Regions from separate parts of the Peribacillus sp. P4_C12 genome, predicted to be linked through region 2. Evidence: riboswitches for the same ligand, from Rfam matches in the RefSeq annotation. Region 2 holds a riboswitch; each other region holds the start of a gene.

Region 1 (3,105 bases), on a different contig from region 2:
TGAGTTTCTGGCTTACTCGTGAATTTTCACGATTTACTCGTAAGTTTGGCTGATTTACTCGTGAGTTTTCACGATTTACTCGTGAGTTTCTGGTTTACTCGTGAATTTTCACGATTTACTCGTGAGTTTGGCTGATTTACTCGTGAATTTTCACGATTTACTCGTGAGTTTCTGGTTTACTCGTGAGTTTTCACGATTTACTCGTGAGTTTGGCTGGTTTACTCGTGAGTTTTCACGATTTACTCGTAAGTTTGGCTGATTTACTCGTGAATTTTCACGATTTACTCGTAAGTTTCTGGTTTACTCGTGAATTATCACGATTTACTCGTAAGTTTGGCTGATTTACTCGTGAATTTTCACGATTTACTCGTGAGTTTGGCTGGTTTACTCGTGAATTTTCACGATTTACTCGCGAACCTATAATTCACACAAAAAAAAGAACCAAATTTGGTTCTTTCTTCTCGACTTATACAGATCGTTTCCTATTTATATTAATGTTTACGTTTCTCATGATTGTCTATTCCCTTATGCTTCCGATAATTGGCGCAGGAGAGCTTCATACAGTCTCCTTGGACATCCGGACCATATTTTTCACGAAAAGCTTCCAGGCAATAGCATCTATCTTCTTCCTTTTTTGGTCCATCCATTGAGTGCTTCCCTCCTACTATTTAACCGGAGATAACGCGCTTCTCCAGTCTTACATTGATTCGGCCCAACAGCGCGGCACCGATTGACTGAATGACTGTTTTAACAATGATTTGGCCAAAAATCGCAGCGGGTACGGCTTCCCATGGCAGAACGTTGGCACCCAGTGGGCTAAGTCCAATCACAACAAATATCACCGAATCGAAAAATCCTCCGACAATCCCGCTGTAAAATACTCTCCAACTCATCGGAAGTTTTAACCGGGTATATATTTCAGTATCAGCTGTTTCTGCCACCACGAACGATAGTGCGGAAGCAAACACAATTAATAGGGTATCTCCTAATAAAAATGATACGCACGCTGATAAAATTAGTGCCGTGACAATGCACACATACGTCTTCACTCTGCCAAATTTATTCTGAACTAGATCCCGAAAGATAAAGGTTCCCCCGATTAGTAATGTCCCCATCGGAATAATAAACACACCAAGCTGTAATGGTGCAAAAGCTGCTGTAACCACATTCGCGGTGACAATGGACACTAAATACAATATAATTCTTAACATTTCTTACATTCTCCTTATACAGAAAAAACAGCACCCTAAGAAAGAGCACTGTTCTTCTTAGTTTTTTTGAGAGGGTAGCTAGAACCTCTTCCGCATGAGCGGATTATCTTTTTCCTAATTTATCGTAGCTTGAAAACGAATGGAAATCAAGAAGTTTCCACATTACCTATTTCTAAAAGAATTCAGTAAATACTTTATTAATAATTAGACTTATGGCTGATGTTTCGAATTTTGTTACTACATATGTGAATTGGAGTAGATCCTGTTAAATCATTTTATTCTAATATTTGACAATTACAAAACACTGCTATATGATTTTATTAACCACTGGTCAATAACTATGGAGGTGATACTATGTCCCCAAGGAAATCAGAAGGAAAAGAATTATCTAAGGAAATGGTATTGAATGAAGCCCGGAAACTTTTTGCATCCGTTGGGTATTCAAAAGTTTCAATGCGGCAATTAGCTAAAACATTAGATTGTAGTCATGGCGCCATTTATTATCATTTTAAAAATAAGGCCGAAATATTTTATAGTTTGGTAAAAACGGATTTTTCTCTATTGAATAATAAAATAGATGATATCATCCTAACTGAAAATAATGCTTCTCAAAAAATAGAGAAGATATTACTATGCTTTATAGAGTTTGGGTTAACCCAGCAAAATCATTATGCAATCATGTTTTTATCTAAAGAAAAAGAAATTCAACATTTACTTCAACTTGATTCTAATAAAACATATGAAAAACTAATCAGTTCTCTGACTGACCTTACAGAAAATAAACTAAACCCCGCATCAATATGGTCTATTTTCCTTTCGCTCCACGGCTTTATAACTTTTTATATTAATACACAACTTTCATATCAAGATGTAAAAAGCTTAGCTAATTTTCACGTTAAAAATATTATGAAGGGTATTGAATAATTTTTTTCACATTCATTGACCAATGGTTAATAAAGAATAGGAGGCTTAAATATGGTGAAAAAATTAATACATTCTGAAGGGCTTATGGTTCTTATAGCGATAATTTATATCTATTCAATAAATGAATTTAGCTGGTGGATTTTCCTTTTATTACTATTAACACCTGACATTTCTATGTTAGCCTATCTAATCAATAATCAAATTGGTGCCAAGGTTTATAACTTGTTTCATACTTATACAATATCAATACTCGTCATTTTGCTAGCTGTTTCTCTAAGCCAGGATACAATTTTAATGGTAGGTTTAATTTGGACGGCTCATATTGGAATGGATCGTTTTTTAGGATATGGCCTTAAATACACAACGGCTTTCAAGGCTACACACATTCAAGAGGTATAATCAGTGGTATTTAGCTTATTGTCCGCATAAAAAAAGCAGTGTGATTGAATCTTGAGCATCACACTGCTTCTTCCTCTCTTACTTTACACTCCCCGCTTATTTCCCCATATATAGGTATGCAGCTGCGGCAGCACTTTCACATTTCTAAGTTCATCATCAGCTATTACTTTATCAATTAGCTCTTCATATTTTTTCAAAAGTCCGCTAATCAGCTGTTGATCATTAGCCGTCCTGCTGTCATCATTGCCAACCTGCAAATAAAAAGGAATATCCGGGTACCGGAAATGTACGTTTTTGGCATACTGATAATCTTCATCATCAAAGACTACAACCTTCAACGAGACATGATTATCGGGATTTCGATTGGCAAGATTAGATATTATTCGATCAAGCACCTCAAAGTCCGTGTTCATCCTAGAACTCGGCGGCTTAGGTGAAATAGTCAGTTCATCAATATCGAGAAACCAATCCTGCCAACGGCTTCCCTGTGTTTCCACGCCGATTTTCATTCCATTATCTTTTAAAATTGCTATCAAGCCATCTAGATTTTTCAGCAGTGCTGGATTTCCAC
Region 2 (6,130 bases):
TGGCTTGTACAGGATCGCTCTTAAGACCATTAACCGTGAAATCTGCTCCTAATTCTGTAGCCAGATCAAGCTTATCATCTTGAATATCAACGGCAATGACATTAAAGCCCATAGCTTTCGCGTATTGAAGAGCAACATGACCCAATCCACCAATTCCATAGATTGCTACCCAATCTCCAGGTTTAGCTTCTGACACTTTAAGCGCTTTATAAGTCGTTACACCAGCACAGAAAATCGGTGAAACTTCCGCAAAGTCAAGCCCTTCAGGAACCTTGACCACATATTTTGCTGGTGCTTTGCAATATTCCGCATAACCGCCATCCACAGAATATCCAGCATTCAATTGATCCAGGCAAAGCGTTTCCCGTCCAGTCAGACAGTATTCACAATCGCCACATGCCGAATAAAGCCATGGAATCCCAACGCGGTCACCAACCTTTAATGTAGTAACGCCTTCTGCCACCTTCTCAATAATGCCTACACCCTCATGTCCAGGAATAAGCGGCAGCTTCGGTTTTACCGGCCAATCACCATGTACCGCATGTAAATCGGTATGACACACGCCACACGCTTTAATTTTCACTAATATCTCACCATATTCTAATTCTGGGATTGGTACATCTTTAATCTCAAGCTCTTGATTAAATTCATTGACGACCGCCGCCTTCATTGTCTTAACGTCTTGTATTTTTTTTGCATCCGCAGTACTTGCCCCTTGTTTTACATTCATGATTCATATTCCTCCCTTTTTTAAGTGGATATTTCTCACTTCCACTTATTTATGATGCAAGTGCCATGCCAGAAGAATAAAGCCCGGACAACAGTCTTTTCAAAAAAAGAATGCCGAAAAGTCGGCCCATTTTGACAAAAATACGGCTCAATCTGGACGAAACCTGGTTTGTATATTGCTGACCAAATAGCTCACCCTATAAATAGGAGGTGTCCAAGCATGGACCAATTTGAAAAAGCATATGAATCCTACAAACAGCAGGGAACCCCACAAGTAAACCAACATGATACAACTGGAAAAGAAGAAATTATCGCAGTACGAAAAAATGAAGATGACAATATTATTGCCATCAAAACAAACTCTGGGCGGGAGCTTGACTATCCCACCGCTCTTTCGGAAGCTAAGGCAGGCAACCTCGCCAATGTTGATGTCTTCCATAAATATGGCCGTGACATATTGCGGAGTGAGCCCGATGGGGTAAAGGAAAATAACCTGGATGAGCTACCGGAGTTCTAACTATTTGAAGAAGCTGCCTCACGTATAGGCAGTTTTTTTCTGTCAGGGGGGGTTAAACAAAAAGGAACCAGCATAGTAGCTGGTTCTCCTAAATTCCAGTTAAACTTACAAGCCCATCCTACTACATGGTCTCTTCGCCTTGAAAATGTGGTACAGCTCTGCTTTAAAATTGCAGAGTTATTTGAAGTATGGTCTACCTAAGATGTCTCTCACCATCATTTTATTTTTCATACCGATAGGATTCAGAGATTTCGAGCAGTTGGCCACAGGATTCCACCACTTCGATGATTTCTATCCAAGACATGTCCAACCCAAGTTCATTAGCATGAGAAATCTTATCCCGTAATTTCCGGATGGCATTCGCATCTTTCTTTCCTTTACTTTTAGAAGGAATTTGGAAGAAGAACCTCAATTCCTGATCTTTATGAATGATATCGAATTTATCACTGATTTGCAGACACTCTATTAAATTGATATCCTCATTTTTATCGATTCTCCTCCTATATAATTCGGTAGCCTTTTCTAAACGATCTCCGCTGATCATTGGATACCAACTGTCATCCCCGAATTTATCCATGATGATATCACTCATCCTCATTTCCAAAAGGGTAATATAGCCAAAAATCAGCATTCTGATTGGAGGCTTTTGCAGATCAGCGTGGGTAATCAACTTTTTAATTGAATTATTTTCTAACACGAACACCCTCGTTTTATTCTTAAAAATATGGAGAAGTTGAATCAAAGGGGTTGAATCCGAAACCAATTCTCTTAGTGTAAAACATTTCAAATACTCCGCAATCTTGCCTTCACCAAGTTCTTGCCTTTCGATATATCCGATAATTTCCCCTTGATCCTCTACCGCCAATATATCGAAATTCTTTTTTTCCAATTCTTTTTGTATCTCCAGTGCTAAATCGTTTTTATGGCAATACTCAAGCTCCTGGGCAATGCTCTTAACCGTGATATTTTCTTCATAAAGAGTTTTAAGACTAAGATAACTGCTATTGTTTTTTTTATAGCTTCCATTGAACATCTTTAACCCTCCACTTACGAACTTTCTGAACGATTTGCCTATGCGCCATGTTGAACAAACCTCCCCTAATTAGACCGTTAATTTACATCTGCGGTCAACTTTTCAGAAAAAAATGGGAGCAAACCTATTAGGAACAAGTTAAAAGCTTATAACTAAAAACCCAGTAATAAAAAGGGAAAAGGTAATGTCTCTCGTTATCAACAAATAAAGTCCACCAAAGTGGACTCATTTCCATTCTATGTGGTTCTTTTTGGTACGATAAATCAAAATCCATCAACTGTCTTACCTACTGCTGCTTCCTCATTCTGCTCTTCTTCCCATGCCTTACAAACATCAACCCAATCCTTCGCTCCTGAATATTCAAATAATTCAGCGAGTTTAAGTTCTATTGCAGAGTTCGCACTTCCGCATGCTGGGAATAAAGACTCAAAGCGCTTCATCGACACATCAAGGAAAACATCTAGGTCATTTGCCAACCCAAACGGGCAGACTCCTCCAATGGCATGACCAGTCTGTTCAAGCACATCCTCAGCTGACAACATTCGTGCCTTGAACCCGAACATCTGACGAAATTTCTTATTATCCACTTTTGCGTCCCCTGCGGCAACAACCAAAATCGCATGCTCACCTTCCCCCTTAAAGGAAAGAGTCTTAGCAATCCGCGCTGGAATAACGCCGATGGTTTCTGCAGCCTCATTCACCGTAGCACTTGATGTTTCGAACTCCATTACATCGCCTTCCCGGTCCCATTTTTTAAAATGGCTCTTGACACTCTCGATCGACATATTATAACCACTCCTTTGAAGTACATGTAAAAATAATATCATCCTTTATTGCAATAAATCAAAATCATTTGAGACATCCACAGCTTGAAAACTTATTATTTTGAAACCATTCTTTACAAATTGACGAAACAAGCCTACATGGGATACTATTAGTCTTCGGGCAAAAGCCTAAACGTGGTTCGTAACCATCCCACGATAAAAAACTAGGGAGAGAGTAAAATGAATGTTCGTACACTCGTGATAAGCGGGTTATTGGCCGCCTTATATGTGGTGGTCTCATTTGTGTTTCAACCAATATCATTTGGAATATACCAATTTCGGGTTCCGGAAATATTGAATCATCTGATTGTATTTAACAAAAAATATATCTACGGCATAGTGGGCGGCGTTTTCATATCGAATCTGCTCTTTTCGCCGATGGTGCCATATGATTTGATATTCGGGGTAGGGCAATCTCTGCTTGCCTTATTGCTTGTCATTTTTGCCTCACGCTTCATAAAGAGCATTAAAGGACGGATGATCGTTACGATTATCTTTTTCACGTTCACAATGTTTTTAATTGCAATCGAACTGAACCTTGCCCTGGATTTACCATTCTTGTTAAGCTGGATGACCACGGCTGTCGGTGAGTTCATCGTCCTTTTAGTTGGTGCGCCAATTATTTATGGAATGAATAAAAGAATTCAGTTTGAAAAGTGGCTATAAAGGAATCTTCGCGTCGTTAACCCACTATAATGGAAAAGAGCTGTCTGCTTCATGCGGAAGCTCTTTTTTTCACCATTGAACCTGAAGATGATAAACTATTAGTATGAATGGTGGTGACCTTTTGAAAAAAATACTGACCTTAATCGGTCTATTGGTAATAGTAATATTTATCGTTTCCAATGCAGAATTGTTCACCATGGTTTGGAAAAGTGATTTGGATTCAGTTATAACCATATTGACAGAAAACCTTTTGCTTACTTTTGTTGTGACATTTGTGTTGATGATTGTCCAAAATTCTTTTACCATTATACCCTTAATTTTACTCCTAACCATCAATGTCGCGATATTTGGATTCATATATGGGTACCTATGGAGTTGGGTTACAAGTGTCGTTGCATCAGGATTCATTTTTTATGCAGCCAGGAACTGGTTTCAGGCACCTCTCTTAAAGAAAATGGGCCCAAAATGGAAAGAATCCGTTGTAGAGCATGGCTTTATGTACGTGTTTACCGGAAGGATATTCCCACTCATACCAACAAGTTTAATTAACTTGGCAGCTGGAGTCAGCTCTGTAACCTTCAAGGATTTTTTATTAGCGACCGCACTCGGAAATCTTATATACTTTTTCTTTCTATCCTTAATCCCTTATGGTCTCCTATCTGTGGAAATGAACGAATATACACTAGCTGTACTCGCCTTCCTCTTCTTACTATTTTTCCTTATCTATAAACGCTTTAAGAAGAAAAAGAAAGTAACCTTCTTCAGGAAAAACAGGTGACTGTTAGGGCTCCTGTTTTTTTATTTATGATTCTGCATATATTTTTCTTTGATAGTTTGTTAAAATGTGTATGTATTTTTAGCCTTTGAAATGTCGTAAATCAGGGAGAATCTCCATGTCCAAACGCTCCATTTTAGTACTATATATCCTATTTGGGATTCTTACACTAGTCGTGTTCGACTACTTTTTAACTACTAATATTGAAAACAAAGAGGTCTTTATTCAACTCCAAAGAGCAGAAGGAATTGTTTTTCTTTTATCAATAGGCTTGATTTTATTTCTTTATTTGGCTAAAAGAGAAAAATTCAAGCAATTAAAAGAGGAGGAACAGCGTCGTCGCACGCTCATTAATTCAATGGTAGACTTCGTTAACTTCAAGGATGGAGATGGCCGATGGCTTGAATCCAACACCTTTGGTCTGCAATTATTTCAATTGGAACATGTAGACTATAAGGGAAAAAAAGACAGTGAGCTCGCAGAATACTCCGAATTTTATAAAGAGTCGTTAATCTACTGTGAAATTTCAGATGAAGAAACGTGGATAAAAAAGGAGATTACGCGGTGTGAGGAAATCATCCCGCTACCCAACGGCAATCATAAGACCTTTGATACCATCAAAGTTCCTTTGTTCTTTGAAGATGGTTCCCGAAAAGGATTAGTGGTCATTGGCAGGGATATTTCTGAAAGAGTTGTCGCAGAAAATCAATTATTTGAGAGTGAACAGCGCTATAAATCATTGTTCGAACACAACCCTTATCCGATGCTGATGCTTGATTTAACCGGAATAATTACCACCGTCAATCCAAGGTTTGAAACAGTTACAGGCTTTCATCAAGAAGAAATCCAAGGTGCCTCTTTTATTGAGTTAAACTTTTCCGCAGAAGATGAAGAACTGATTCGTACATCCTGTCAATACGTCGTGGAAAACCAAAAGGGGATAAAAAAAGGAAAAGATATAGAGTTTCTCACGAAATACGGGAAGTCTCTTTTACTTTCATGTACATTTGTCCCGATGCTTATTGGAAATGAATTAGTCGGAATTATTACCTATGCTAAAGATGTAACTCAAATCCGAGAAACGGAAGCACGCTTAAGAAGAACCGAAAAGTTGTCAATAGTCGGTGAACTTGCTGCCAGTGTAGCACACGAAGTACGTAACCCATTAACTTCTTTAAAAGGATTCGTCCAGTTACTTAAAAAGAGCGACCACCCCTTTGAACAATACTACACTATTATGCTCAGTGAATTAGACCGAATCAATCTGATTGTAAGCGAATTACTTGTTCTTGCAAAACCTCAGGAACTCCCATTCAGTAAACACCAAATTATTGAACTGATGGATGAAGTCAAAACCTTGCTTAAACCAGAGGCAGACTCATATTCTACAAAAATATCGATAGATGTAAAAAATGAAATCCCGCTTCTTTCATGTGAGGCAAATCAGCTCAAACAAGTGTTTATAAACATGATTAAGAACTCTATGGAGGCCTCCGCCGATCACATTTGGATTGATTTCGAGCAAATCGACAATACCCTTTCCATAACCATCAGGGATAATGGAAGTGGAATCGAAAAAAATCGTT
Region 3 (3,105 bases), on a different contig from region 2:
CATATTTCTTCGGCAGTCATTTGATCTGTATCTTCCTTACCAGTGCCGTCCCAAGTAAACGCGGAATCACACCAGGCACAAGAATAATCGCATCCTGCCGTCCGAACAAACATGGTCTTTTGTCCGATGACCATGCCCTCCCCTTGGATTGTCGGACCGAAGATTTCCATAACAGGCAGCTTACTCACTTTCCATCCACTCCCGTCTAGCTTCAGCATAACTCGTCGGCGTTTCATATAGACGAACAAATTCGACTCTAGCACCCTCATAATTCTTGGTTAAAAGGGCTTCGGCCATTTTTTCATAAATCCAGACAACCATATTTTCAGCTGTTGTATTCATGAGCGGCAGTGTTTCATTCAAATAACGATGATCAAGGTGTATTTCAATCTCATTTTTCCAAATTTCTTTGATGTCACCAAAATCTATCATCAAACCGCGTGAATCCGTATATCCGCTCAATCCGAAAATGACCCTATACGTGTGGCCATGTAAGTTCTTGCATTTGCCTTCATAGTCATGAAGATGGTGCGCGGCATCAAAGGTGAATTCCTTGCTGACCATGACCCGCTTACTTGAGTAGTTTAATTGATTCCGCTGAATATCTTTATCTATTTTTTGAAGCTTATCCACGATAGTAAAACCGTACATTATTTAAGCACCTGCCGTCTGCTTACATAGTCATCCAGCCCTTTTTTCCGAAGCTTACATGCCGGACACTCACCACAGCCGTCGGATATAATCCCGTTATAACAAGTCAGAGTCTTCTCACGGACGAAATCAAACGCGCCAAGCTGATCCGCAAGCTCCCATGTTTCCTCTTTATTCAGCCACATAAGCGGCGTATCAATCACAAATGACTGGTCCATCGACAAATTCAAGGTCACGTTCAACGATTTAATGAATACATCGCGACAGTCTGGATATCCGCTGAAATCCGTCTCGCAGACACCAGTGACAATATGCTTAGCCCCAATTTGGCTTGCCAATACACCGGCAAACGAAAGGAACAGCAAATTCCGCCCTGGTACAAACGTTGACGGCAGTTCCCCGTCTTCTCCGTCCTCTACTGCGATATCACTTCGCGTTAACGCATTCGGCGCTAGTTGGTTCAACAGCGACATATCCAGAATATGATGGGTAATGCCCAGTTCCTTAGCAATCTTTTGCGCGCATTCGATTTCCATGCTGTGCCGCTGATTATAATCAAACGTAACCGCTTCTACTTCCTCAAATCGCTCCATTGCCCAGAACAAACACGTCGTACTATCCTGTCCCCCGCTAAACACAACCACTGCCTTTTCCTTCTTCATCATTTCTATAAAACTCCTTTTTACGGAAAAAAACAGCACCCTAAGAATAGAGTACTGTTTCTCCTTAGTTTTTTTGAGAGGGTAGCTAGAACCTCTTCCGCCTAGCGGAATATTATATTTTTCCAAATTAATAGTAACTTGAATATGAAAAGAAATCAAGAAGTTTATATCAAACTGATTATTAGACGAAATGGTAAAGTTTGTTATACAACATATCTTCCTTTACCTCCTTAAATATCCTATTATTTTTCCGATAAAAAAGGGTAAACAAAAATATAGCAAAAGGGGTCCATTAACGTGAAAAGTATTAAAGGAAAGATATTGGTGGCATTTTCACTCATTATATCTTTGTGTATCATCTTAGGAGCATTTAATATCTATAGTAGCAATAAGTCACTTGTGCATTCCAAAGATATTATTAAACATGAATTGCCGGTTCTTATTGATGAAGAACAACTACTCAATAATCTTGCACAAAGAAGCGCATTCGCAAGAGGCTATATTCTATTTGGCGACGAAAGTAATAAAGAGAGGTTCTTAAAATATACCGAAGAAAGCAAAGTCATTCAGGAGGATCTTTTAGCCTTAAGTGATTCTGACAAAATGAAGGAATTGATTCAGAAAAGCGTGGATTGGAGAACGATTATTATTGACCGCGTATTTACACAATATGATCAAGGAAATGTAGAACGCGCTAAAGAAATACTAAAGGATGAAGTTGCACCAATAAGCAATGAATTGATGGATGGGTTTAGGGAGCTAGCTTCCGAACGCGAGAAATCGATTGTCGCTTCCGGAGAAATCGTCATCGCAAGTGGAGAATCAGTTAAAACGACTAGTATCATTATATCCATTGCCGCGGTCATCATAGGCCTTCTGCTTGCGCTTGTAACAGCCAATATTATTACAAAACCTCTCCTTAAAATTAAGGACAGAATGAAAGTAGTGGCGAATGGTGAGCTGAACCATGAACCTTTAGAGCAAAAGTCAAATGATGAAATTGGAGAATTAACGCTGTCCTCCAACCAGATGCAGAAAAACCTTAGTGATACTATCGAAAAAATGCTAGTTGTATCTGAATCCGTTTCGAACCAAAGCGAAGACTTAACTCAATCAGCAAATGAGGTCCAACAAGGCAGCAGACAGATTGCGACAACCATGTTCGAGCTATCGGAAGGTTCAGAGTCTCAAGCCAACCGAGCAGCTGATATGGTCCATATGATGGAAGAGTTCACCAGAAAGATCCAGCAGGCCTATTCTTGCGGGGAAGAAGTTTCCCAAAGCTCCACCGAGATTCTATCCTTGACCAAGGAAGGAATCATATTAATGCGCAACTCGGTCCAACAAATGAAAATGATTGATGAGATTGTCAAAAATGCTGTCGAACAAGTGAAAGGACTTGACTCACAATCAAAGGAAATCTCACAGCTTGTACAGGTCATCAAGGATATTTCCAATCAAACCAATTTATTGGCCTTAAATGCGGCTATAGAAGCTGCACGAGCCGGCGAACATGGAAAGGGCTTTGCCGTCGTTGCAGAAGAAGTACGAAAACTCGCAGAAGAGGTCACACATTCAGTTGGAGATATCACAAATATTGTCACAGCTATCCAAACTGGTTCAAAAACCGTCGTCCACTCTTTAGAAGATGGATACACACAGGTAGATGAAGGCACGAGACAGATTACCCTCACCGGCCAAACCTTTGAAACAATTAATAATTCGGTCGGGAACATGGGTACAAAAGTACAACATATTACAAATGACTTAAACTATATCACTACCAATAGTA

What was found. A riboswitch is a leader RNA that binds a small molecule or an ion and turns the genes downstream of it on or off. The one in region 2 is predicted to bind preQ1.
Region 1: it holds a riboswitch for preQ1, as region 2 does, so the genes downstream of both, AC1DUW_RS09970 (VUT family protein) here and AC1DUW_RS09130 (QueT transporter family protein) in region 2, are expected to answer to the same signal.
Region 3: it holds a riboswitch for preQ1, as region 2 does, so the genes downstream of both, queC (7-cyano-7-deazaguanine synthase QueC) here and AC1DUW_RS09130 (QueT transporter family protein) in region 2, are expected to answer to the same signal.

The regions. Positions count from the first base shown of each region.
Region 1 covers NZ_JBFUIB010000045.1:17,902-21,006, reverse strand. Annotated here, with positions in the region: gene AC1DUW_RS09980 (hypothetical protein) at 128-259, shown strand; gene AC1DUW_RS09975 (hypothetical protein) at 492-647, opposite strand; gene AC1DUW_RS09970 (VUT family protein) at 669-1,211, opposite strand; PreQ1 riboswitch class I at 1,263-1,305, opposite strand; gene AC1DUW_RS09965 (TetR/AcrR family transcriptional regulator) at 1,566-2,135, shown strand; gene AC1DUW_RS09960 (DUF4260 domain-containing protein) at 2,187-2,534, shown strand; gene queE (7-carboxy-7-deazaguanine synthase QueE) at 2,618-3,105, opposite strand, start outside.
Region 2 covers NZ_JBFUIB010000038.1:3,169-9,298, reverse strand. Annotated here, with positions in the region: gene adhP (alcohol dehydrogenase AdhP) at 1-670, opposite strand, end outside; gene AC1DUW_RS09145 (DUF3892 domain-containing protein) at 950-1,246, shown strand; gene AC1DUW_RS09140 (hypothetical protein) at 1,467-2,279, opposite strand; gene AC1DUW_RS09135 (YbaK/EbsC family protein) at 2,543-3,064, opposite strand; PreQ1 riboswitch class I at 3,233-3,277, shown strand; gene AC1DUW_RS09130 (QueT transporter family protein) at 3,284-3,769, shown strand; gene AC1DUW_RS09125 (TVP38/TMEM64 family protein) at 3,891-4,547, shown strand; gene AC1DUW_RS09120 (PAS domain-containing sensor histidine kinase) at 4,663-6,130, shown strand, end outside.
Region 3 covers NZ_JBFUIB010000045.1:14,744-17,848, reverse strand. Annotated here, with positions in the region: gene queE (7-carboxy-7-deazaguanine synthase QueE) at 1-188, opposite strand, end outside; gene queD (6-carboxytetrahydropterin synthase QueD) at 181-651, opposite strand; gene queC (7-cyano-7-deazaguanine synthase QueC) at 651-1,313, opposite strand; PreQ1 riboswitch class I at 1,372-1,414, opposite strand; gene AC1DUW_RS09940 (methyl-accepting chemotaxis protein) at 1,611-3,105, shown strand, end outside.